Regions from separate parts of the Streptomyces sp. CS113 genome, predicted to be linked through region 2. Evidence: riboswitches for the same ligand, from Rfam matches in the RefSeq annotation. Region 2 holds a riboswitch; each other region holds the start of a gene.
The links. Region 2 has a riboswitch for thiamine pyrophosphate ahead of B9W62_RS10930 (thiamine ABC transporter substrate-binding protein). Riboswitches for the same ligand answer to the same signal wherever they lie in the genome.
Positions count from the first base shown of each region.

Region 1: linked by a shared signal. The riboswitch ahead of thiC (phosphomethylpyrimidine synthase ThiC) and the one ahead of B9W62_RS10930 (thiamine ABC transporter substrate-binding protein) in region 2 are both predicted to bind thiamine pyrophosphate.
Region 3: linked by a shared signal. The riboswitch ahead of thiO (glycine oxidase ThiO) and the one ahead of B9W62_RS10930 (thiamine ABC transporter substrate-binding protein) in region 2 are both predicted to bind thiamine pyrophosphate.

Region 1 is NZ_KZ195574.1:4,436,204-4,443,851, reverse strand. Features, by position in the region: gene sppA (Ser/Thr/Tyr protein phosphatase SppA) at 1-299, shown strand, start outside; gene B9W62_RS19675 (hypothetical protein) at 482-1,354, shown strand; gene B9W62_RS19670 (VWA domain-containing protein) at 1,379-2,866, opposite strand; gene thiC (phosphomethylpyrimidine synthase ThiC) at 2,947-4,773, opposite strand; TPP riboswitch at 4,766-4,955, opposite strand; gene B9W62_RS19660 (YibE/F family protein) at 5,027-6,538, shown strand; gene B9W62_RS19655 (SsgA family sporulation/cell division regulator) at 6,591-7,028, opposite strand; gene B9W62_RS19650 (IclR family transcriptional regulator) at 7,129-7,648, opposite strand, start outside.
Region 2 is NZ_KZ195574.1:2,552,491-2,560,138, reverse strand. Features, by position in the region: gene tsf (translation elongation factor Ts) at 66-902, shown strand; gene pyrH (UMP kinase) at 1,109-1,867, shown strand; gene frr (ribosome recycling factor) at 2,048-2,605, shown strand; gene B9W62_RS10940 (phosphatidate cytidylyltransferase) at 2,605-3,783, shown strand; gene rlmN (dual-specificity RNA methyltransferase RlmN) at 3,896-5,002, shown strand; TPP riboswitch at 5,071-5,176, shown strand; gene B9W62_RS10930 (thiamine ABC transporter substrate-binding protein) at 5,256-6,347, shown strand; gene B9W62_RS10925 (ABC transporter permease) at 6,323-7,648, shown strand, end outside.
Region 3 is NZ_KZ195574.1:6,349,129-6,356,776, reverse strand. Features, by position in the region: gene B9W62_RS28505 (Rv2175c family DNA-binding protein) at 1-84, opposite strand, end outside; gene B9W62_RS28500 (NAD(P)/FAD-dependent oxidoreductase) at 126-1,406, opposite strand; gene B9W62_RS28495 (avidin-fold protein) at 1,439-1,789, opposite strand; TPP riboswitch at 1,842-1,953, shown strand; gene thiO (glycine oxidase ThiO) at 1,951-3,159, shown strand; gene thiS (sulfur carrier protein ThiS) at 3,156-3,356, shown strand; gene B9W62_RS28480 (thiazole synthase) at 3,359-4,156, shown strand; gene pknB (Stk1 family PASTA domain-containing Ser/Thr kinase) at 4,351-6,261, shown strand; gene B9W62_RS28470 (VMAP-C domain-containing protein) at 6,406-7,648, shown strand, end outside.

The sequences.
Region 1 (7,648 bases), 1.9 Mb from region 2:
ACGCGGAGGAGGTGTGGGACCTGTTCCGCAAGTTCACCAAGCGCTTCTCCTTCCGCGACGAGGGCGGCGCCGACGCCGTGCGCTCACTCCTGGATACGTACGGCGGCACCCGGATCGTTCACGGCCACAGCCCCATCCCCTACCTGCTGGGTGAAGTCGGCTCCGAGGACGGCGAGGACGACACCCGTACCGTGGTCGAGGGCCCGCACGTCTACGCGGACGGACTGGCCATCGCGATGGACGGCGGCGTGACCATGGCCGGAAAGCTGCTGGTCCAGCAACTTCCACTGGATGTCTGACGGTTCGCCGGACGGCTTTCGCGGCGGTGCCGTCCGTACGGACCGGCACTCAATTTCTGGAAACCCCCTGTCACCCTCCACCGTCACCGCTCTACCATCGGCTTATCCGTAGCAGGCTCCCCTCCGTTTCTGCCCGACGGCTCGTTGGCATGCGAGCCCCAAGCCCTACGGAGCATCGGGGGATGCACATGAACAGCGTTCCGCAGCACCTGCCGAACGAGGACCGCCAAGAGTACGAGCGGATCCTCGACGAGGCGCTGCGCTCCGCACCACACCGCCCGGAGCTGGCCGCTGTCGGACAGCGGCTCAACTCCGAACAACTGCGCACCATGGCACTCAACGCCACCGCCCTCATCACGGCGGCGGCCACGACCGAGTACCAGCACTACGTGAAGGTCCGCGAGGAGCTGCGCCACCCGGCGCCCTCGGGCCCGTCCTCCGCCACCCGCGAATCCGGCTCCCAGGAGCAGGGCTCGGGTGCGGGGGGACTCGCCGCCACCATGGGCGAGATGGCCGAGGCGACCGGTGCGGGGGCCGTCGCCGTCGTCGCCGTCCTGGCACCGGTCCTGGCCGGCACCGCCGCGGCGATATTCCTGCTGGTCGGCTACCTGCTGAAGATGCTCGACCCGGGGCAGACCTTCGCGCAGACCATGCTCACCACCGGATGGGTGTTCGGCGCCGTGACCGCGGTGGCGATCCTCGTCGCCGCGGTGGGGCTGCTGCTCACCGCACTGCGCAACCGCCCCTCGGCCGAGTCCGGCTTCTACAGCGCCCGCGACGAGGAGGTGGCCCGGGCCAGGGATGCCTGGCACGAGGCCCTGCTGGAACGGGGCATCCTGCCCTTCCTGCGGGAGGCGCTCGGCGAATCGGGTACGGCGGCACTGCACCGCACGGAACCGACGGCCCCGAGCAGCAGCCGCATGCCGCACCTGGGGTACGGCCGCCCCGGGTTCACCAGCCCCGACGGCGGCCCCGACGCGGGCCCGCGTCCGAGCTACTCGAGTCCGGACTACAGCAGCCCGGACTTCGGTGGCCCGGAACACCGGCCCGAGTAGCCACCGGCACGGGCGGGCAGCGACTCAGAGGATGCCCGCCCGGCCGGCGGCAGTGATCCAGGACGGGAACTCGGACAGCAGACGGTCGTACAGCTCCGGGTCCGGTACGGTGCCGATGTCGTCGACGGCGAAGAACCCGACGTTGTCGACGCGACGGCCCGGCAGGGTGTCGAACCGCTCCAGCACCCCGTAGTTGGCGCGCCCGAGCCCCACGAACTGCCAGAAGACCGGTTCCTCCACGGCCTCCCGCAGCTCCCGCTCGATCTCGGCGTTGCGGTAGACACCGCCGTCGGAGAAGAACAGCACCAGGGTCGGGACCGGTGCCGGGTTCTCCCGGACGAAGGCCCGGACCTCGGCGATCACCTTCTGCTCCTCGTTCTGGATGCCGACCGCCCGCATGTCGACCTGCTCGGGGTGCAGGCCCTTCTTCCGGCCCCGCCGGAACAGACTGATCTCCCCCACGCGCACGTGCAGCCGCAGCCACTCGGGCAGCTCGCCCAGACGCAGGTCCGGCAGGCGCGCCGGGTTGGAGGCGAAGGTCCAGGCCTGCATCTCCCCGTCGTCGTCCAACTGCGCGGCGACGGCGGCCATCCGCTCCACGACGTCCGCGACGACGCCCTTGGAGTAGAGCAGGGACATGGACCCGGAGGCGTCCAGTACGAGGACGACGCGCGCCGTGACCCCGGCCGCCCCGTGCTTGCTCAGGCTGACGGCGACCTGCTCCTTACGCAGGGACAGCCGCTTGCGCATGTCCACGGGCAGGCGGTCCTCGCCCTTGGTGAGACGGGGGCCGGTGGCGGCCGGCACCGGGGCAGGTGACGGCGTCGGCGTCGGCGGCACTGGGGGTGCGGGCGGTACGGGCGGTACGGCGGCCGTCGGCGGCGGGGGCGGCACCGGGCGAGCCGTCGGCGGGGTGGTGGCCGGGGCCGCGGTCACCGCCGGGGTCGCGGTCGCCGCCGGGGGAGCGTCGTCGTCCACGGTGATGCCGAAGTCGGTGGCCAGCCCCGCGAGTCCGGCCGCGTATCCCTGTCCGACCGCACGGAACTTCCAGCTCCCCTGGCGCCGGTACAGCTCACCGCCGACCAGCGCGGTCTCCGGCCCGGCCGTGATGTCGAACCGGGCCAGCCCGGTGCCGGTGGCCGCGTCCAGCACCCGCAGCGACAGCCCCGGGACCCGGCCGAACGTCCCGCCGTCCGCCGAGGCACACAGGACGATGCGCTCGACCGCCGTCTCCACCGACCGCAGATCCACCTCGACGGCATCGCTCGTGACCCCCGCGTCCGCACCGGGGCCGACCTGCTTGCCCAGGTGCCGCACCGCGCCGGACGTGTGGCGGGGCTGGTTGTAGAAGACGAAGTCGCCGTCGTCGCGCACCCGTCCGGCCGAGGTGAGCAGCAGCGCGGAGGCGTCGACCTCCGGAACGCCCGGCCCGGCGGACCACACGAGTTCGACGCGCACCGCGGGGGAGTCGACGGGGACGTTGGCACCCTTGCTCAGGGAGGTGGCTGTCATGCGACCAGTCTGCCGAGCGACGCCCCGCCGGGGGGAGAGGGCGGACCCTGCGGCCTGTCCCCCTCCCCGCGCCGGTGCGCTCAGTCCGCGATCGGCAGGTACACGCGGTTGCCCGCCGCCGCGAACTCCTTCGACTTCTGCGCCATGCCCTCCTCGATCTCGCCCTTGCTGCCCCCGTGCTCCCGGCGGATGTCCTGGGAGATCTTCATCGAGCAGAACTTGGGCCCGCACATGGAACAGAAGTGGGCCGTCTTGGCGGGCTCGGCCGGCAGGGTCTCGTCGTGGAACTCCCGCGCCGTGTCCGGGTCGAGGGCCAGGTTGAACTGGTCCTCCCACCGGAATTCGAACCGGGCGTCCGACAGCGCGTCGTCCCACTCCTGTGCACCCGGGTGACCCTTGGCGAGGTCGGCGGCATGGGCGGCGATCTTGTAGGTGATGACGCCGGTCTTGACGTCGTCACGGTTGGGCAGGCCCAGATGTTCCTTGGGCGTGACGTAGCAGAGCATGGCCGTGCCCCACCAGGCGATCATCGCGGCACCGATGCCGGAGGTGATGTGGTCGTACGCCGGCGCGACGTCCGTCGTCAGCGGGCCGAGCGTATAGAACGGAGCTTCATCGCAGATCTCCTGCTGAAGGTCGATGTTCTCCTTGATCTTGTGCATCGGGACATGTCCCGGGCCCTCGATCATGGTCTGTACGTTGCAACGCTTGGCGATCCGGTTGAGTTCCCCGAGGGTGCGCAACTCGGCGAACTGCGCCTCGTCGTTGGCATCCGCGATCGACCCCGGACGCAGACCGTCGCCGAGGGAGTAGGTGACGTCGTAGGCGGCGAGGATCTCGCAGAGTTCCTCGAAGTTCTCGTAGAGGAACGACTCCTTGTGGTGCGCCAGGCACCACGCCGCCATGATCGAGCCGCCGCGCGAGACGATGCCGGTCTTGCGGTTCGCGGTCAGGGGTACGTACGCCAGGCGCACACCGGCGTGGACCGTCATGTAGTCCACCCCCTGCTCAGCCTGTTCGATCACGGTGTCCTTGTAGATCTCCCAGGTCAGCTCCTCGGCCCGGCCGTCGACCTTCTCCAGGGCCTGGTAGAGCGGCACGGTCCCGATGGGGACGGGGGAGTTGCGCAGGACCCACTCGCGGGTGGTGTGGATGTTGCGGCCGGTGGAGAGGTCCATGACCGTGTCGGCGCCCCACCGGGTCGCCCAGGTCATCTTGTCGACCTCCTCCTCGATGGAGGACGTCACCGCCGAGTTGCCGATGTTGGCGTTGACCTTCACCAGGAACCGCTTGCCGATGATCATCGGCTCGATCTCCGGGTGGTTGACGTTGGCGGGCAGCACGGCACGCCCCGCCGCGATCTCCTCGCGGACCACCTCCGGGTCGACGTTCTCCCGGACGGCCACGTACTCCATCTCCGGCGTGATCTCGCCCCGGCGTGCGTACGCGAGCTGTGTCACGGCCTTGCCGTCCCGGCCCCGGCGGGGCTGCCGCGGGCGCCCGGGGAAGACGGCGTCGAGGTTGCGCAGGCCGCCGCGCGGCGAGGTGTGCTTGATCCCGTCGTCCTCGGGGCGGACGGGACGGCCCGCGTACTCCTCGGTGTCGCCGCGGGCGATGATCCAGTTCTCCCGCAGTGGCGCGAGGCCCCTGCGAACATCGGTGTCGACCAGTGGATCGGTGTACGGACCCGAGGTGTCGTACAGCGTGACGGACTGGCCGTTGGTGAGGTGCACCTGACGGACCGGCACCCGCAGATCGGGGCGCGAGCCCTCGATGTACGCCTTGTGCCAGCCGATGGACTTCCCGGCCTCCGCAGTCTCCGCGGTGCCCTCCTGGGCGGAGTCCTGCGTGGGGTTCTGTGCGGAGTTCTGCGCGGAGGCAGGCGTGCGTGCGTCCTTGATGGTCATGAGACCTACTCCCTACGCCGGCATTACCCGGTAACAGGTTCGGCGGTCGACGCAGCGGATTCCGTCCGGCGGCGCTTCGTGGGATACGTCACTCGGCTTCGGTGACGTTTCCCGTGAAACATCGCTGGGACGGAGGTCAGCGCCCTCTCAGCCCGGTGCTCCGAGCTCCCGCGTGTACAAAGGTGCCTCCACGCTAGCGCCCATTCGGGCGCGGTGAACAGAGGGCCCCCCTCGTTCTTGCGATGATCGGGCGGTGACCACACCGCAGCATCCCTCCTTCCCCCCGCGCCGGCCCGGCCGCGGACCGAACGCCGAAGAGGGCGACGGCCGGGCAGCCGGCCACGTCCCCGACGACGCTCACGGCACGAGCGACGGCAGACATGAGGCGGATCACGGACACGGCACGGGACACGGGCCCGGGGCGGGTGGCGGACACGGTGGGGGCGGCGGACACGGGGCGGGCGGCGGTCACGGGCACTCGCACGGTCACGGACCGGCGGCCCCCGTCTCCCGGCATCTGCGGAAGGTCATCGCCGCGGTCCTGATCCCCTTCGCGGCGGCCGTGGTGGTCGGACTCGCGGTGCTGTGGCCGGGCGGCGCACCGTCGCACGAGCGCACCGGAGTCGGCTTCGACCGGCAGACGCAGCAGGCCACCGTGACCAAGGTGGTCGAGCTGAGCTGCCAGTCCGTCAACGCCTCGGGCGGTACCCCGACCGGCGACACGTCCACCGCCGAGGGTTCCTCCGCGGTGCAGCAGGCGCAGGGCGAGTGCAAGCGGGCGACCATCCGGGTCGACACCGGCGACGACAAGGGCCGTACGTTCGAGGAGATCGTGCAGCCGGACCAGTCACGGCAGTTGCACGAGGGTCAGAAGGTGGTGGTCGCCTACGAGCCCTCCGCACCCAGGGACCTTCAGTACTCGGTGACCGACATCAACCGCCGGCTCCCCCTGGCCCTGCTCGCGGGCATCTTCGCCCTCGCCGTCGTGGTGGTCGGACGGCTGCGCGGCCTGATGGCACTGGTCTCGCTGGCCATCAGCTTCCTGCTGCTGAACTTCTTCATCCTCCCCGCCATCCTGCAAGGCTCTAACCCACTCGTCGTGGCGGTGATCGGGTCCAGCGCCATCATGCTGATCGCGTTGTACCTGTGCCACGGGCTGTCGGCCCGCACGTCCGTGGCGGTGCTCGGCACCCTGATCTCGCTGTTGCTGATCGGTGTGCTCGGGTCGCTCTTCATCGGCTGGGCCGCGCTCACCGGCAACACGGACGACAACACCGGCCTCATCCATGGCCTGTACCCGTCGATCGACATGAGCGGTCTGCTCCTCGCCGGGGTCATCATCGGTTCGCTCGGTGTCCTCGACGACGTGACGGTCACGCAGACGTCGGCGGTCTGGGAACTGCACGAGGCCAACCCGACGATGGGCTGGCGCGGTCTGTACCGCGCGGGCATCCGTATCGGCCGCGACCACATCGCCTCGGTCGTGAACACGCTCGTCCTCGCCTACGCGGGCGCGGCGCTGCCCCTGCTGCTGCTGTTCTCGATCGCGCAGAGCGGTGTGGGGACGGTCGCCAACAGCGAACTGGTCGCGGAGGAGATCGTGCGGACGCTGGTCGGATCGATCGGTCTGGTGGCGTCCGTGCCGGTCACCACGGCCCTCGCCGCCCTGGTCGTGTCGGCGGACCGACCGGCCCAGGCCCAGGGGGCGGCAGCGGGTGCGGGAGCGCCGGCACGCGGCGGGCGGGGCCGTCGCCGTAAGCGCTGAGGGCCCTGCCCGACGAAGCGTTACGCCGTCGCCGCGGTACTGGCGTAACGGTTCAGCCCGCGCTCTGTTCCTCCGCGAGGATGCGGTCCAGGGCTTCGTCGAGGTGGCTGTCGAAGTCGGCGAGCGCACCCTCCTGGCCCAGAGGCACCAGCTTGTCGGTGCGGTCGAGGAAGGCCACCAGGGGGGCGGCCGAGGAGCGGAACAGCGCATGGTCGCCGCCGACCTGAAGGCGGATCAGCACTTCGGCCAGCGGCTCGGGGTCGACCGGTGCGATGCGCACGTCGCCGTCGCCGCACGGCCGGCCCACCCCGTCGACCAGCAACTCCCGGCCGAAGGCCCAGGTCACCGGCGCGTCTCCGGGCAGATGGAAGGTCAGGCGTACGGCATAGGGATCCCGGGTCTCGTAGCGCAGTTCCACCGGGATGCGGAAAGAGAGCTCCTCGGACACGAGAAAGCTCATCATGACCTCTGCCTGTACGGACTCGCCCATTCGCCTACCCCGTCATTCGCCGTCGACTGTCCGGGAATCAAACCTCTAACACTGGTGGCATCTTGCTCAACGTACACACCAGATCACAAGGAGTGAGTTTTCAGATACTGATAGAGAGGGCGAGCGAGCCCAGACGGCGCCCCACCTCGTGCTGGAGACGCCGTGCCGCGGGCAGCAGCCGGTCCGCCTGGTGGAGGGGCAGTGAGATGGCCATCGTGGCGGCCGTGGTGCCGACGGTGATCGGGATCGCCGCGCAGACCGTCCCCAGCGCGTACCCCTGGCGCTCGGTCACCGGCGTCATCCGGGGCATGCGTTCCAGCCGCTTCAGCAGGCTGTGGCCGTCACGCACCGTATAGGGCGTGAGGGGCCGCACCGGATAGCGGTCCAGATGGTCGCGGCGGGCGTCCTCGTCGAGCTGGGACAGCAGGCACTGCCCGATGGCGTGGGCGTGTCCCGTCTCGCGGAAGTCGGCCCACTCCTCGACCGCCGGAGTGCCCGGGGTGTCGGAGACGCACATGACCTCGATCTCGCCGTCCCGGTACATGGCGTAGTACACGGGGACGCCGATCGCGTCGCGCCAGCGCGCCATGGTGTCGACCACCGTGCTGCGACGTTTCTGC
Region 2 (7,648 bases):
GGGGGCCGCACAGCCCCCGCCGTCCGGCCCGTAGATCTTCAGACTTCGAGAGAGATTCCGGAATCATGGCGAACTACACCGCCGCCGACGTCAAGAAGCTCCGCGAGCTCACCGGCGCCGGCATGATGGACTGCAAGAAGGCGCTGGACGAGGCCGAGGGCAACGTCGAGAAGGCCGTCGAGGCGCTCCGCATCAAGGGCCAGAAGGGCGTCGCCAAGCGCGAGGGCCGCTCTGCCGAGAACGGCGCCGTCGTCTCGATCATCGCCGACGACAACACCTCGGGTGTGATCGTCGAGCTGAAGTGCGAGACGGACTTCGTCGCCAAGGGCGAGAAGTTCCAGACTGTCGCCAAGACCATCGCCGAGCACGTCGCCAAGGCCGCCCCGGCCGACCTCGAGGCGCTGCTCGCCTCCGAGATCGAGGCCGGCAAGACCGTCCAGGCGTACGTGGACGAGGCCAACGCCAACCTCGGCGAGAAGATCGTCCTGGACCGCTTCGCGCAGTTCTCCGGCGGCTACGTGGCCGCGTACATGCACCGCACGATGCCCGACCTGCCCCCGCAGATCGGTGTCCTCGTCGAGCTGGACAAGCCCAACGCCGAGATCGCCAAGGGCGTCGCGCAGCACATCGCCGCCTTCGCGCCGAAGTACCTCTCCAAGGAGGACGTCCCGGCCGAGGTCGTCGAGTCCGAGCGCCGCGTCGCCGAGGAGACCACCCGCGCCGAGGGCAAGCCCGAGGCCGCCCTGCCGAAGATCGTCGAGGGTCGCCTCAACGGCTTCTTCAAGGACGCCACCCTGCTCGGCCAGCCCTACGCCCTGGACAACAAGAAGTCCGTCCAGAAGGTGCTGGAAGAGGCCGGTGTCAGCCTGAAGCGCTTCTCGCGCATCAAGGTCGGCATCTGAGTCCGTACCGCGACGGACGCGCGACCCCGGTAGGGTCGACAGCAGTCGTCGGCGCCGTTCGCGTATGCCGTTGCGCACGCGCGCGTGGCGGCGGGCGACAGCAGATCTGACGAGGAGGCCATTGCCGCGTATGGGATGCGAAACACGCCCCCACCGGCAGTGGCCTTCTTCGTGTGTGTGACCCACGTAAAAGAGGCGAGATCTCCATGACCACCAAGGCCGAGAAGAGCGACGACGGCAAAGTACGCGGCCGCTTCATGCTGAAGCTGTCCGGAGAGGCCTTCTCCGGCGGTGGGGGCCTGGGCGTCGACCCCGACGTGGTGCACGCCATCGCCCGCGAGATCGCGGCCGTCGTCCGGGACGGCGCGCAGATCGCGATCGTCATCGGCGGCGGCAACTTCTTCCGCGGCGCCGAGTTGCAGGTGCGCGGCATGGACCGCGCCCGCTCCGACTACATGGGCATGCTCGGCACCGTGATGAACTGCCTGGCCCTCCAGGACTTCCTGGAGAAGGAGGGCGTCGACTGCCGCGTGCAGACCGCCATCACCATGGGCCAGGTCGCCGAGCCCTACATCCCGCTGCGTGCCGTGCGCCACCTGGAGAAGGGCCGCGTGGTCATCTTCGGCGCCGGTATGGGCATGCCGTACTTCTCCACCGACACCACCGCCGCCCAGCGCGCCCTTGAGATCGACGCCGAGGCGCTGCTCATGGGCAAGAACGGCGTGGACGGGGTCTACGACTCCGACCCGAAGACCAACCCGGACGCCGTGAAGTTCGACGCGCTCGGCTACGGCGAGGTCATCACCCGGGACCTGAAGGTCGCCGACGCCACGGCCGTCACCCTGTGCCGCGACAACAGCCTCCCGATCGTGGTCTTCGAGCTGCTGAAGGAGGGCAATATCGCCCGCGCCGTCAAGGGTGAGAAGATCGGCACGCTCGTGGGGGACCAGGGCAGCCGGGACTGACCGGAGAACACCCCCGTCCGCGGACGCCACCTGTCCGGGGGACGGACGGGGACGGGACCGGGCCGGGGGATGGACATTGTCCCGCCGGTCGGGAACCGTGCAGGAAGAACGCGACGCAGCCGGCCGCCAGCCCGCAGGGGAATCGCAGCCGGGCCTACTCAAGACACGCAGGAGCAAGTGGTGATCGAAGAGACCCTCCTCGAGGCCGAGGAGAAGATGGAGAAGGCCGTCGTGGTCGCCAAGGAGGACTTCGCCGCGATCCGCACCGGCCGTGCGCACCCGGCGATGTTCAACAAGATCGTGGCCGACTACTACGGCGCGCCGACGCCGATCAACCAGCTGGCCTCGTTCTCCGTGCCCGAGCCGCGCATGGCCGTGGTGACCCCCTTCGACAAGACGGCCCTGCGCAACATCGAGCAGGCGATCCGCGACTCCGACCTGGGCGTCAACCCGAGCAACGACGGCAACATCATCCGGGTGGTGTTCCCCGAGCTGACCGAGGAGCGCCGCCGGGAGTACATCAAGGTCGCCAAGAGCAAGGGCGAGGACGCCAAGGTCTCGATCCGCTCCGTGCGCCGCAAGGCCAAGGACGCCATCGACAAGATGGTCAAGGACGGCGAGGTCGGCGAGGACGAGGGCCGCCGTGCCGAGAAGGAGCTCGACGACACCACCGCCAAGTACGTCGCGCAGGTGGACGAGCTCCTGAAGCACAAGGAAGCGGAGCTGCTCGAGGTCTGATGAACGACTCTTCCTGGGGAGCGCCGCCACAAGCCGGGTACTGGGGGCCGTCCGACCAGGGACCCGTCCAGGGCGCCGGCCCGGCGGGTCCCGCGTACGATGCGCACTACGCGCAGCAGACTCGCCCCATGCCCATCGTGCCCGACGTACCCGAACACGGCGGAGACCAGGACGACGACCAGGGGACCGCTCGGCTGAGCGGTCCCTTGTTCCGGGACGAGCCGTTTCACGACCAGCCCGTTCGCGACGAGCCGTATCGCGACCCGAGTCCGTCGGCGCAGCCGTATGCGGCGGTGCCGCAGAATCCGGAGCCCATGCCCGACGCCCCGCAGCCGGCGCAGTCCCAGCCGCCGCCGCAGAAGAAGAGCGCGGGGCGCGACCTGGGTGCCGCGATAGGGGTCGGCGTCGGCCTCGGCGTGGTGATCATCGCGTCGCTGTTCGTCGTCAAGGCGGTCTTCGTCGGCGTGATCGCGGTCGCCGTCGTGGTGGGCCTGTGGGAGCTGACCACGCGGCTTCAGGAGCGCAAGGACATCAAGGCGCCCCTGGTGCCGCTCGCGATCGGCGGCGCCGCGATGGTGGTCGCCGGTTACGCGCGCGGGGCCGAGGGGGCGTGGGTCGCGATGGCGCTCACGGCGCTCGCGGTCCTGGTCTGGCGGATGACGGAGCCGCCCGAGGGCTACCTCAGGGACGTCACCGCGGGCCTGTTCGCCGCGTTCTACGTGCCGTTCCTGGCCACGTTCGTCGCCATGATGCTGGCGGCCGACGACGGCGCCTGGCGGGTGCTGGTCTTCCTGATACTGACGGTCGTCAGCGACACCGGGGCCTACGCCGTCGGCTGGCGCTTCGGCAGGAAGAAGCTCGCCCCGCGCATCAGCCCCGGCAAGACCCGCGAGGGCCTGCTGGGAGCGGTGGCGTTCGCGATGGTGGCGGGCGCGCTGTGCATGCAGTTCCTGATCGACGACGGCACCTGGTGGCAGGGCCTGCTGATCGGCCTCGTGGTCGCCGTCAGCGCCACCCTGGGCGACCTCGGCGAGTCCATGATCAAGCGGGACCTCGGCATCAAGGACATGGGCACCCTCCTGCCGGGCCACGGCGGCATCATGGACCGCCTCGACTCGCTGCTGCCCACGGCACCGGTGGTGTGGCTGCTGCTGGTGATCTTCGTGGGCTCGGGCTGATCCGGTCGGTGACCCCCTCAGGTCGGGTCTGACCTGCTGGTTCTTCGGAGAGGGACCCGTTGTCCACAGGGCGGCGGGTCCCTCTCCGTATGTCTGCGACACTGGTATGGCCATGCCTAAGCCCGGAGAACTCACATTTGTCGCGCCGCGCGGAGCCAAGAAGCCGCCGCGGCACCTTGCCGACCTCACGCCCGCCGAGCGCAAGGAGGCTGTCGCCGCGATCGGTGAGAAGCCGTTTCGCGCGAAGCAGCTCTCGCAGCACTACTTCGCGCGGTACGCGCACGCTCCCGAGCAGTGGACCGACATCCCCGCCGGTTCGCGCGAGGGGCTGCGCGAGGCGTTGCTGCCCGAGCTGATGACGGTCGTGCGCCACCTGTCGACCGACCAGGGGACCACGCGCAAGACGCTGTGGAAGCTGTTCGACGGGACGCTCGTCGAGTCGGTGCTCATGCGCTACCCGGACCGGGTGACCATGTGCATCAGCTCCCAGGCCGGCTGCGGCATGAACTGCCCGTTCTGCGCCACCGGCCAGGCCGGCCTCGACCGGAACCTGTCGACCGCCGAGATCGTGCACCAGATCGTGGACGGCATGCGGGCGCTCAGGGACGGCGAGGTGCCGGGAGGCCCCGCGCGGCTCAGCAACATCGTGTTCATGGGCATGGGCGAGCCCCTCGCCAACTACAACCGGGTGGTGGGCGCCATCCGCCGGCTCACCGACCCCGAGCCCGACGGGCTGGGGCTCTCCCAGCGCGGGATCACCGTCTCCACGGTCGGTCTCGTCCCCGCGATCCACCGCTTCACCGGCGAGGGCTTCAAGTGCCGCCTGGCCATCTCGCTGCACGCCCCCGACGACGAGCTGCGCGACACCCTGGTCCCCGTCAACACGCGGTGGCAGGTGCGCGAGGTGCTGGACGCCGGGTTCGAGTACGCGGCGAAGTCCGGGCGCCGGCTGTCCATCGAGTACGCCCTGATCCGCGACATCAACGACCAGGCCTGGCGCGGTGACCGTCTCGGGCGGCTGCTCAGGGGCAAGCCCGTGCACGTCAACCTGATCCCGCTCAACCCCACGCCCGGCTCCAAGTGGACCGCGTCCCGGCCCGAGGACGAGAAGGCGTTCGTGGAGGCGATCGCGGCGCACGGTGTGCCGGTGACGATCCGGGACACCCGTGGGCAGGAGATCGACGGGGCGTGTGGTCAGCTCGCCGCGAGCGAGCGGTAACCTGACCGGCGGCAGTACCGGTAGTACAGGCAGTACATGCAGTACATCGTCAGAGTCATCACATCTTCATATTCCGACAGGGGAGCGCCACAGCGCTGAGAGTGCGGCACCGGCCGCAGACCCTCCGAACCTGGCCCAGGTCATTCTGGGTAGGGAGATCGGTCACCACTCGAGCTGTTGCGCCCTGCCCGGGATCCCTGCCAGGGGTCCCGGGCGGGGCCGCGTCTTCTCCTGGTCACCCAGGAGGAATTCAGTGAGCATCACCAAGAAGGTCAGTGTCCTGGCCGTCGGACTCGGCATGGTCGGCACGCTGGCCGCCTGCGGATCGTCCTCCGACGACGCCGGCGGCAGCGGCTCCGGCGACTCCAGGACCGTGACCCTGGTCAGCCACGACTCGTGGGCCGCGTCCAAGGACGTCATCGCGGCCTTCGAGAAGCAGTCGGGCTACAAGGTCAAGGTCCTGGAGGACGGCGACGCCGGGCAGGCCGTCAACAAGGCCATCCTCACCAAGGACAACCCGCAGGGCGACGTCTTCTTCGGCGTCGACAACACCCTGCTGTCCCGCGCCCTCGACAACGGCCTGTTCCAGCCGTACGAGGCCAAGGGCTCGGACCAGGTCCGGCCCGAGTACCGCGCCGACCAGGACAAGCACCGGGTCACGCCCGTCGACAGCGGCGACATCTGCGTCAACTACGACAAGGCGTACTTCACCCAGCACGGGCTGACCCCGCCGAAGTCCTTCGACGACCTGATCAAGCCGGAGTACAAGGACCTCCTCGTCACCGAGAACGCCGGCAGCTCCTCGCCGGGTCTCGGCTTCCTGCTCGGCACCGCCGCCCAGTACGGCGACGAGGGCTGGGAGGGCTACTGGAAGAAGCTCGAGGCGAACGGCGTCAAGGTCGTCGACAGCTGGGAGCAGGCGTACAACGAGGAGTTCTCCGGCTCGGCCGGCGGCAAGAAGGCCAAGGGAGACCGGCCCCTCGTCGTCTCCTACGCCTCCTCCCCGCCCGTCGAGGTCGTCTACGCCGACCCGCAGCCGGACACCGCACCCACGGGCGTCGCCGACGGCACCTGCTTCCGGCAGGTCGAGTACGCGGGCCTGCTCAGCAACGCGAAGAACCCCGAGGGCGGCAAGGCCCTCCTCGACTTCCTGCTGAGCAAGTCCTTCCAGGAGGACATGCCGCTGAACATGTTCGTCTACCCGGTGCGGGAGGGCGCGCAGGTCCCCGAGGTGTTCTCGAAGTTCGGGCCGCAGGCGAAGGACCCGCAGACCCTCGACCCGGCGAAGATCGCCGACAACCGCGACCAGTGGGTCAAGTCGTGGACCTCGCTCGTACTGAAGTGAGCCGCACCGGCAGGCGGGCGGGGAAACCGACCGGGACCGTGCGCGGGAGCGCGGCCCGGCTCGGGCTGATGGCCGTGCCCGTCGCGTTCTTCGCGGTGTTCTTCGCCTACCCCGTCGCCGCCATCGTCGCGCGCGGCCTGGAGGTCGACGGGGTCTGGCGGTTCGGGCGGATCGGGGACGTGCTCGCGCAGTCCGACGTGCGGCACGTGCTGTGGTTCACCACCTGGCAGGCGCTGGCGTCCACCGCGCTCACGCTGCTGGTCGCGCTGCCCGGCGCGTACGTCTTCGCCCGCTTCGACTTCCCCGGCAAGCAGGTCCTGCGGGCCGTGGTGACCGTGCCGTTCGTGCTGCCGACGGTCGTCGTCGGTACGGCGTTCCTGGCGCTGGTCGGGCGCGGCGGGCTGCTCGACGAACTGTGGGGCCTGCGCCTGGACACCACGGTGTGGGCGATCCTGCTCGCCCACGTCTTCTTCAACTACGCCGTCGTCGTACGCACCGTCGGCGGGCTGTGGGCGCAGCTCGACCCGCGGCAGGAGGAGGCCGCGCGGATGCTCGGCGCCTCCCGGCTGCGAGCCTGGCGGCAGGTGACGCTGCCCGCGCTGGCGCCCGCCGTGGCCGCCGCCGCGCTGATGGTCTTCCTGTTCACCTTCACCTCCTTCGGCGTCGTCCAGATCCTCGGCGGGCCCACCTTCTCCACCCTGGAGGTGGAGATCTACCGGCAGACCTCACAGGTCTTCGACCTGTCCACGGCCGCCGTCCTGACGCTGATCCAGTTCGCGGCCGTCGCCGCGGTCCTCGCCGTGCACGCCTGGACGGTACGGCGGCGCGAGAGCGCGCTCAGGTTGGTGGACGCGGCCACGACCGCGCGCCGGCCGCGCGGGGCCGGGCAGTGGGCGCTGTTCGCCGGGGTCCTGGGCACCGTCGCCGTGCTGCTGGTGCTGCCGCTCGCGGTGCTGGTCCAGCGGTCGCTGGGCGCGTCCGGCTTCGGCTACTACCGGGCGCTGACCCGCGAGGACGGCGGTGCCTTCCTCGTCCCGCCGATCGAGGCGATCGGCAACTCCCTTCAGTACGCGGTCGCCGCCACGGCCATCGCCGTGGTGATCGGCGCGCTGGCCGCGACCGCGCTCACCCGGCGGGACGCGGGCCGCTTCGTGCGCGGGTTCGACGCACTGCTGATGCTGCCGCTCGGTGTGTCGGCCGTGACGGTCGGCTTCGGGTTCCTGATCGCGCTGGACGAGCCCCCGCTGGACCTCAGGTCCTCCTGGATCCTGGTGCCGCTCGCGCAGGCGCTGGTGGGTGTC
Region 3 (7,648 bases), 3.8 Mb from region 2:
CTCGACACCGAGCATCTCGGCGATGTCGGGAACGGTGAGCCAGGCGGGCACGAGAGCATCGGTCTTTGCGTCAATCTCGGTCACGCCTCCAGCCTGCCACCTGGCACTGACAGTCGGAAACCCGACTACGCCGTGGCCGCCGTCGCCGCCTTCAGCGGTCTCGCCGGGTCGGCCAGCAGTTCCGGGTCCATCGCCGCGCCCGACTCGATCAGGCGTCTGCCCTGCGCCAGGTCGCGGGGGCGGCCCACCGCCAGCACGGCGACCAGGCGGCCCTCGCGCAGCCAGCAGACCGTCCACGCGGCATCCGCGGGGTCGCCTCGCCACAGGGTGGTGTCGGCGGCCGCGTGGTGACCGGCGTACTGGACGAAGCGGCCGAACTGCTCGGACCAGAAGTACGGCACCGGGTCGTAGGCCGCCGGGACCTCGCCGCCCGGGGCGCCGACGATGTGCGCGGCGACCGTGCGCGGGCCCTGGAGGGCGTTGTCCCAGTGGTGCACCAGCAGCCGCTCCCGGTAGCGGGCGGACGGGAAGGAGGCGCAGTCGCCGACCGCGTGGACGTCCGGCGCGGAGGTGCGCAGGCGGTCGTCGGCCAGCACCTCGCCGTGCGCGCCGAGGGCGATTCCGGAGCCGGCCAGCCAGCCGGTGGCGGGGCGGGCGCCGATGCCGACGACGACCGCGCCGGCGGGCAGCCGGGTGCCGTCGTCGAGGACGACCCGGCCGGACTCGCCGGGGCCGCCCGCCTCCACCCGCTCCACGCGCGCGCGGGTGCGCAGTTCGGCGCCCGCGTCGGCGTACCAGGCCGTCATCGGCGCGGCGACCTCGGCGGGCAGCGCGTCGGCCAGCGGCCGGTCGGCGGCCTCCACCACGGTCACCGCGCAGCCCGCCTCGCGCGCGGCGGTGGCGAACTCGGCACCGATCCAGCCCGCGCCGACCACCACGACGTCGTGCTGCCGGGCGAGCACCGGCCGCAGCCGTTCGGCGTCGTCCAGGGTGCGCAGCAGGTGCACCCCGGGCACGCCCTCGGCGCCCGGGAGGCGGACCGGTTCGGCGCCGGTCGCGAGGACGAGGACGTCGTAGGGCACGGGTCCCTCGGAGGTGTCCAGGACGTGCTCGCCGGGGCGGACGCCCAGGGCCTCGCAGCCCAGCCGCAGGGTGATGCCGAGCCCCTCGAAGTCGACGTCGAAGGCGGAGCCCTCGGCGGTGCCGAGCAGGACGGCCTTGGACAGCGGGGGCCGGTCGTACGGTTGGTGCGGCTCCGCGCCGATCAGGATCACCGGGCCGGCGAAGCCCTGCTCCCGCAGGGCGACCGCGGTCTGCACGCCCGCCATCCCGGCGCCCACGACGACCGCGCGCCGCCCCGCGTCGGCCGCCGGTCCCTGTCCCCGTTCCCGCGTCTGCTCGCTCACCCGATCACCATAGACACCCGGCGTTTCGCCGGTCAGTGCCCGCTCGCGGTGAGCTGCTCCACCACGCTGGTCCCGCTGCCCGGCTGCGACTCCCACTCCCAGCTCTCGTCCAGGCGCACGCGCCCGTCCGGCAGTTCGACGACGGTGGACACGCAGTGCCCCGACGACGTGCTGCCGTCGGTCGTGAGCTGCACGTACCGGAAGTCGAGGCGGTCGCCCTCCCTGGTGCCCACCAGGTGCCCGCGGACCACGTCGCCGCCCGCGTACTCGGCCCACACGGCGCCGTCGTGCTCGTGGTAGGTGAACCGGGTCCGGGTGCCCACCTGGCCGGGCGCCTGGTCGGCGACGGGGGCGAGGACGAGGCCGTCGAGTGAACGCGCCACGGGTGGAGGCTCCCTTACACGTGCGTTGCGCTGCGGGCTAGGGTGGCCAACGTAAGGCACTCGCGGGAGCCCGGACGCACCGGGCTGAGAGGGAGGCTGGCGGCCTCCGACCGTACGAACCTGATCCGGGTCATGCCGGCGAAGGGAGGGGCTGGACGCCCATGTCGTCTCCACCACACACGTCTCGTACGCCTCATACGTCACGTACACCCGACGTGCTCGTCGTCGGCGGCGGGATCATCGGGCTCGTCACCGCCTGGCGGGCCGCGCGGCGCGGGCTGGTCACCGCCCTCGTGGACCCCGAGCCGGGCGGCGGGGCGGCCCAGGTGGCGGCCGGGATGCTGGCCGCCGTCACGGAGCTGCACTACGGCGAGGAGACCCTGCTCGCGCTGAACCTCGCCTCGGCCCGCCGCTACCCGGAGTTCGCGGCCGAGTTGACCGAGCTGACCGGCCACGACCTCGGTTACCGGCGGTGCGGCACGCTCGCCGTCGCGCTGGACTCCGACGACCGCGCCCACCTGCGCGAGCTGCACGCGCTCCAGCAGCGCTCCGGCCTGGAGTCCGGGTGGCTGTCGGGACGCGAGTGCCGGCGCCTGGAGCCGATGCTCGCGCCGGGCGTGCGCGGGGGGCTCCGGGTGGACGGCGACCACCAGATCGACCCGCGCCGTCTCGCCCACGCGCTGCTGGCCGCCTGCGAACGCGAGGGCGTCGTCCTCCACCGGGTGTGGGCCGAGCGGCTCACCGTCGGGCGCGGGGACCGGGCCACGGGGGTCGTCACCGCCGACGGCACGGCGCTGGCGGCCGGGCAGGTGGTGCTGGCCGGGGGCAGCCTGAGCGGGCGGCTCGCGGGCGTGCCGGAGGCCGTACTGCCGCCGGTGCGGCCGGTGAAGGGGCAGGTGCTGCGGCTGACCATGCCGGGGACGGGGGTGCGGGCGCCGCTGCTGAACCGGACCGTGCGCGCCGTGGTGCGCGGCAACCACGTCTACCTGGTGCCCCGGGAGAACGGCGAGCTGGTCGTCGGCGCCACCAGCGAGGAACTGGGCTGGGACACGACGGTCACCGCGGGCGGCGTCTACGAGCTGCTGCGCGACGCGCACGAGCTGGTGCCCGGCATCACGGAGCTGCCCCTGACGGAGACCCGCGCCGGTCTGCGCCCCGGCTCCCCGGACAACGCCCCGCTGCTCGGCCCGACCGCCCTGGACGGTCTGCTGCTGGCCACCGGCCACTACCGCAACGGGGTCCTGCTCACCCCCGTCACCGGCGACGTCATGGCGGACGTCCTGGCCGGCGGGGAGCTGCCGGAGGAGGCCCGCCCCTTCAGCCCCCGGCGCTTCGGCGCCGTCCCCGCACTCTCGGAGCAGTCCGCATGAACATCTCCGTCAACGGCGAGCCGCGCGAGGTGGCTCCCGGCACCGCCCTGGACGCCCTGGTGGGCACGCTCACCCGGGCCCCGTCCGGAGTGGCCGCCGCCCTGAACGAGACCGTCGTCCCGCGCGCGGTGTGGTCCGCCACGGCGCTGGCCGACGGCGACCGTGTCGAGATCCTCACCGCCGTCCAAGGAGGCTGACCATGGCCGACGATCCCTTTGTCCTCGGCGGCACGACGTACGCGTCCCGCCTGATCATGGGTACGGGCGGGGCGCCCAGCCTGGACGTGCTGGAGCGCGCGCTCGCCGCCTCCGGGACGGAGCTGACGACCGTCGCGATGCGGCGGGTGGACGCCTCGGTGCACGGGTCCGTGCTGTCCGTGCTGGAGCGGCTCGGCATCCGGGTGCTGCCGAACACGGCGGGCTGCTTCACCGCCGGGGAGGCGGTGCTCACCGCCCGCCTGGCCCGCGAGGCGCTCGGCACGGACCTGGTCAAGCTGGAGGTCATCGCCGACGAGCGCACCCTGCTGCCGGACCCGGTGGAGCTGCTGGACGCGGCGGAGACGCTGGTCGACGACGGGTTCACGGTGCTGCCGTACACCAACGACGACCCGGTGCTCGCGCGGAAGCTGGAGGACGTCGGGTGCGCGGCGATCATGCCGCTGGGCTCGCCGATCGGGTCCGGGCTCGGCATCCGCAACCCGCACAACTTCCAGCTGATCGTGGAGCACGCGCGCGTGCCGGTGATCCTGGACGCGGGGGCCGGTACGGCGTCGGACGTGGCGCTGGCGATGGAGCTGGGGTGCGCGGGTGTGATGCTCGCCTCGGCGGTGACGCGGGCACAGGAGCCGGTGCTGATGGCCGCCGCGATGCGCTCCGCGGTGGAGGCGGGGAGGCTGGCCCGGCGGGCGGGGCGGATTCCGCGGCGGCATTTCGCCGAGGCGTCGTCTCCTGCGGAGGGCCTGGCGGTGCTGGATCCGGAGCGGCCTGCCTTTCAGTGAGCCTGCGCCGTACTGGGGTTTGTCTCCCACCGCGCACCATCCGTTTCCAGTCGGCCAGGAGGTGGCCCGACCCGTCGTGGTGCCTCGCCGTCGGCGGCGGACGGTGCGTGGGAAGCGTCACAGGTGCGCTTCAGTCCCGCTCCTGTTCTGCTCGGCGGCGCGGGGTGTCCGTGGTGGCTCGTAGACTCACGTGCGTGGACACGACCCTTCAGGACCCTCTCGTCGGGCAGGTGCTCGACGGCCGGTACCGCGTCGAGGCGCGGATCGCGGTCGGCGGGATGGCCACGGTCTACCGGGCCGTGGACACCCGCCTGGACCGCGTGCTCGCGCTGAAGGTGATGCACCCGACGCTCGCGACCGACGCCACCTTCGTCGAGCGGTTCATCCGCGAGGCCAAGTCCGTGGCCCGGCTCGACCACCCCAATGTCGTCCAGGTCTTCGACCAGGGTGCCGAGGGGGCGTACGTCTACCTGGCGATGGAGTACATCGCGGGCTGCACCCTGCGGGACGTGCTGCGCGAGCGCGGGGCGCTCAGGCCGCGGGCCGCGCTGGACATCCTGGAGCCGGTCCTGGCCGCGCTGGGCGCCGCGCACCGGGCCGGGTTCGTGCACCGGGACATGAAGCCGGAGAACGTGCTGATAGGCGACGACGGCCGGGTCAAGGTCGCCGACTTCGGCCTGGTCCGCGCCGTGGACACCGTCACCAGCACCACCGGTGCCGTCCTCGGCACCGTCTCCTATCTGGCGCCCGAGCAGATCGAGCAGGGCACCGCCGACCCCAGGGTCGACGTGTACGCGTGCGGTGTCGTCCTGTACGAGATGCTGACCGGCGCCAAGCCGCACGACGGGGACTCGCCCGCGGCGGTGCTCTACAAGCACCTGCACGACGACGTGCCGCCGCCGTCGGCGGCCGTGCCGGAGCTGGCGTACGAGCTGGACGAGCTGGTCGCCGCGGCCACCGCGCGCAACCCGGAGATCCGGCCGCACGACGCCGTGGCGCTGCTCGCGCGGGCCCGCGAGGCGCGTGAGGCGCTGAGCGCGGACCAGCTGGACGCCGTCCCGCCGCAGGCGCTCGCCGGGGAGCACGACAACGGCGAGGACCGCACCAGCGTGATCCCGCGCGCGCTGACGATGCCCCGGCCGCTGCCCGTCAACGAGGACAACCACACCAGCCGGCTGGCCGCTCCCCCGCCGGACCCGGCGCCGTCCCGGCGGCTGCGGCTGCGCCGCGGGCCGCTGACGATCGTCGTGGCCGTCCTGCTGGTGCTCGGGATCGGCACCGGCGTCTGGTACATCAACTCCGGTCAGTTCACCAAGGTGCCGCCGCTGCTGTCCAAGACCGAGTCGCAGGCCCGGGACCGGCTGGACGACGCCGGTCTCGACGTCGGCAAGGTGCGGCACGCCTACAGCGACACCGTGGAACGCGGCAAGGTGATCAGCACCGACCCGGGGGTGGGCGACCGCATCCGGAAGAACGACTCCGTGTCGATCACCGTCTCCGACGGCCCCGACACCGTGAAGCTGCCGGACGTCACGGGCTACAAGCTGGACAAGGCCCGGACGCTGCTCGAGGACGAGGGGCTGGAGCCGGGCATGGTGACCCGGGCGTTCAGCGGCGAGGTGGCCAAGGACTTCGTGATCTCCACCAAGCCCGGGACGGGCACCACCGTGCGCGCGGGCTCCGCGGTCGCCCTGGTCGTCAGCAAGGGCAGCCCGATCGACGTCCCGGACGTCACGGGCGACGACCTGGACGAGGCGCGGGCCGAGCTGGAGGGGGCCGGCCTGAAGGTGAAGACCGCCGACGAGCGGGTGAACTCGGAGTACGACAGCGGCCGGGTGGCCCGGCAGACGCCGGAGCCGGGCGGCCGGGCCGCCGAGGGGGACACGGTGACCCTCACGGTGTCCAAGGGGCCCCGGATGATCGAGGTCCCGGACGTGGTCGGGGACAGCGTGGACGACGCCAAGCGGAAGCTCGAGGACGCGGGCTTCGAGGTGGACGAGGACCGCGGTCTGCTCGGGCTGTTCGGCGACACCGTCAAGAAGCAGTCCGTGGACGGCGGGGACACCGCTCCCGAGGGCTCGAGCGTCACCATCACGATCCGCTGACCCGGCGGCCCGACAGGCCGAATCCATGGTCAACCGGACGTCCGCAAAGGGCCGTTGCCCCCTCTGCTTCCCCCGGCGGGGACCGCTACTATGGCGGCTCCGCAGACGGTCGGGGCCTGCGGCGGCGGACGGGGGGAGGACGCCTTGGCGGCGGAACCGGTCGTACGCACGGCCGTCACCGACGACTGGCAGGTGAGCATCCTCGGCCCGGCCGGGAACCCGGTCGGCGGCGGGGTCATCGTCCCGCCCCGCTATGTGCTGACCTGCGCCCACGTCGTGACGTCGGCCATGGGCGGACGTCTGGAGGACGACCCGCACGCCACCGTCACGGTGACCCTCAGCAGCGGGCTGAAGCTGACCGGCTCCCCGGGCGGCGGGCACCGCTACACGGGCGGCAGTCACCACGAGGACGTCTCGGTGCTCACCCTGCACGGTGACCTGGGGCAGGCCAACGGCCAGTTCCCCACCTCGCACGCCCATCTCTCCACCGGCGTCTACGCCGCCAAGCGGCCCATGCAGGTGTACGGCTATCCGCAGGGCCAGCCGCACGGGGTGTGGGCGGACTGCCTGATGGCCGGCCGGGGCGGTCCGGAGTCGGCGCTGATCCAGCTGAACGACGCGCCGGACACCGGCCGCCGGGTGGCCCGCGGCTACAGCGGCTGCGGGGTCAGGGACGCCGTGACCTCCCGCGTCGCCGGGCTCGCCGTGCTGCGCGACAAGTCGCCCGAAGCGGGGGTGACCTGGATGATCCCGCTGGAGCGGCTGGCCCGGGACTGGCCCCCGTTACGGGCGGCGCTGGCGCTGTCCGGCGACCGTCCCGCGCCGCTGCCCGCGCCGGAGCCGCCGGACCCGGACGACGGCCCGTTCGACGACGAGGCCATGGACGACCTCTACCGACTGCTGCTCGACGGCCGGCTCTCGATGCCCGGCCTGGTGGGGCTGCGCGACGACGCGCTCGGGCCGGTGCGCCGCCCCTGGCAGGGCTCCCCCGAGGACATCCTCGGCATCGTGCACGACCTGCGGCACATCGCCCAGGCGGGCCGGCCGGTGCCGCCACTGCTGACCTTCGTCGCCGCGCTGTCCCGGCGGGTCCCCGGCCCCCGCGGACAGGAACTGGCCCGTTGGGTGCGCGGCCGGGCGGGGCACTGCACCCCGGCGGTCGACCCCGGGCCGCTCCTTGAGCGCCGGGTGCGCCCGGGCGGGGCGGGTACCCGGTGGACGTACGCCACCTTCCGCGTCACTCCGGCGTCGCCGAGCCGGCACTACCTGCTCGACGTGTTCCGGCAGCACGAGGGCGCCCCGCGGGAGGCCGTGCAGCAGTACACCGAGGCCATGCGGCTGGGGCGGCTGGAGCGGCTCGTGGTGGACGAGATCATCCGGATGCGCC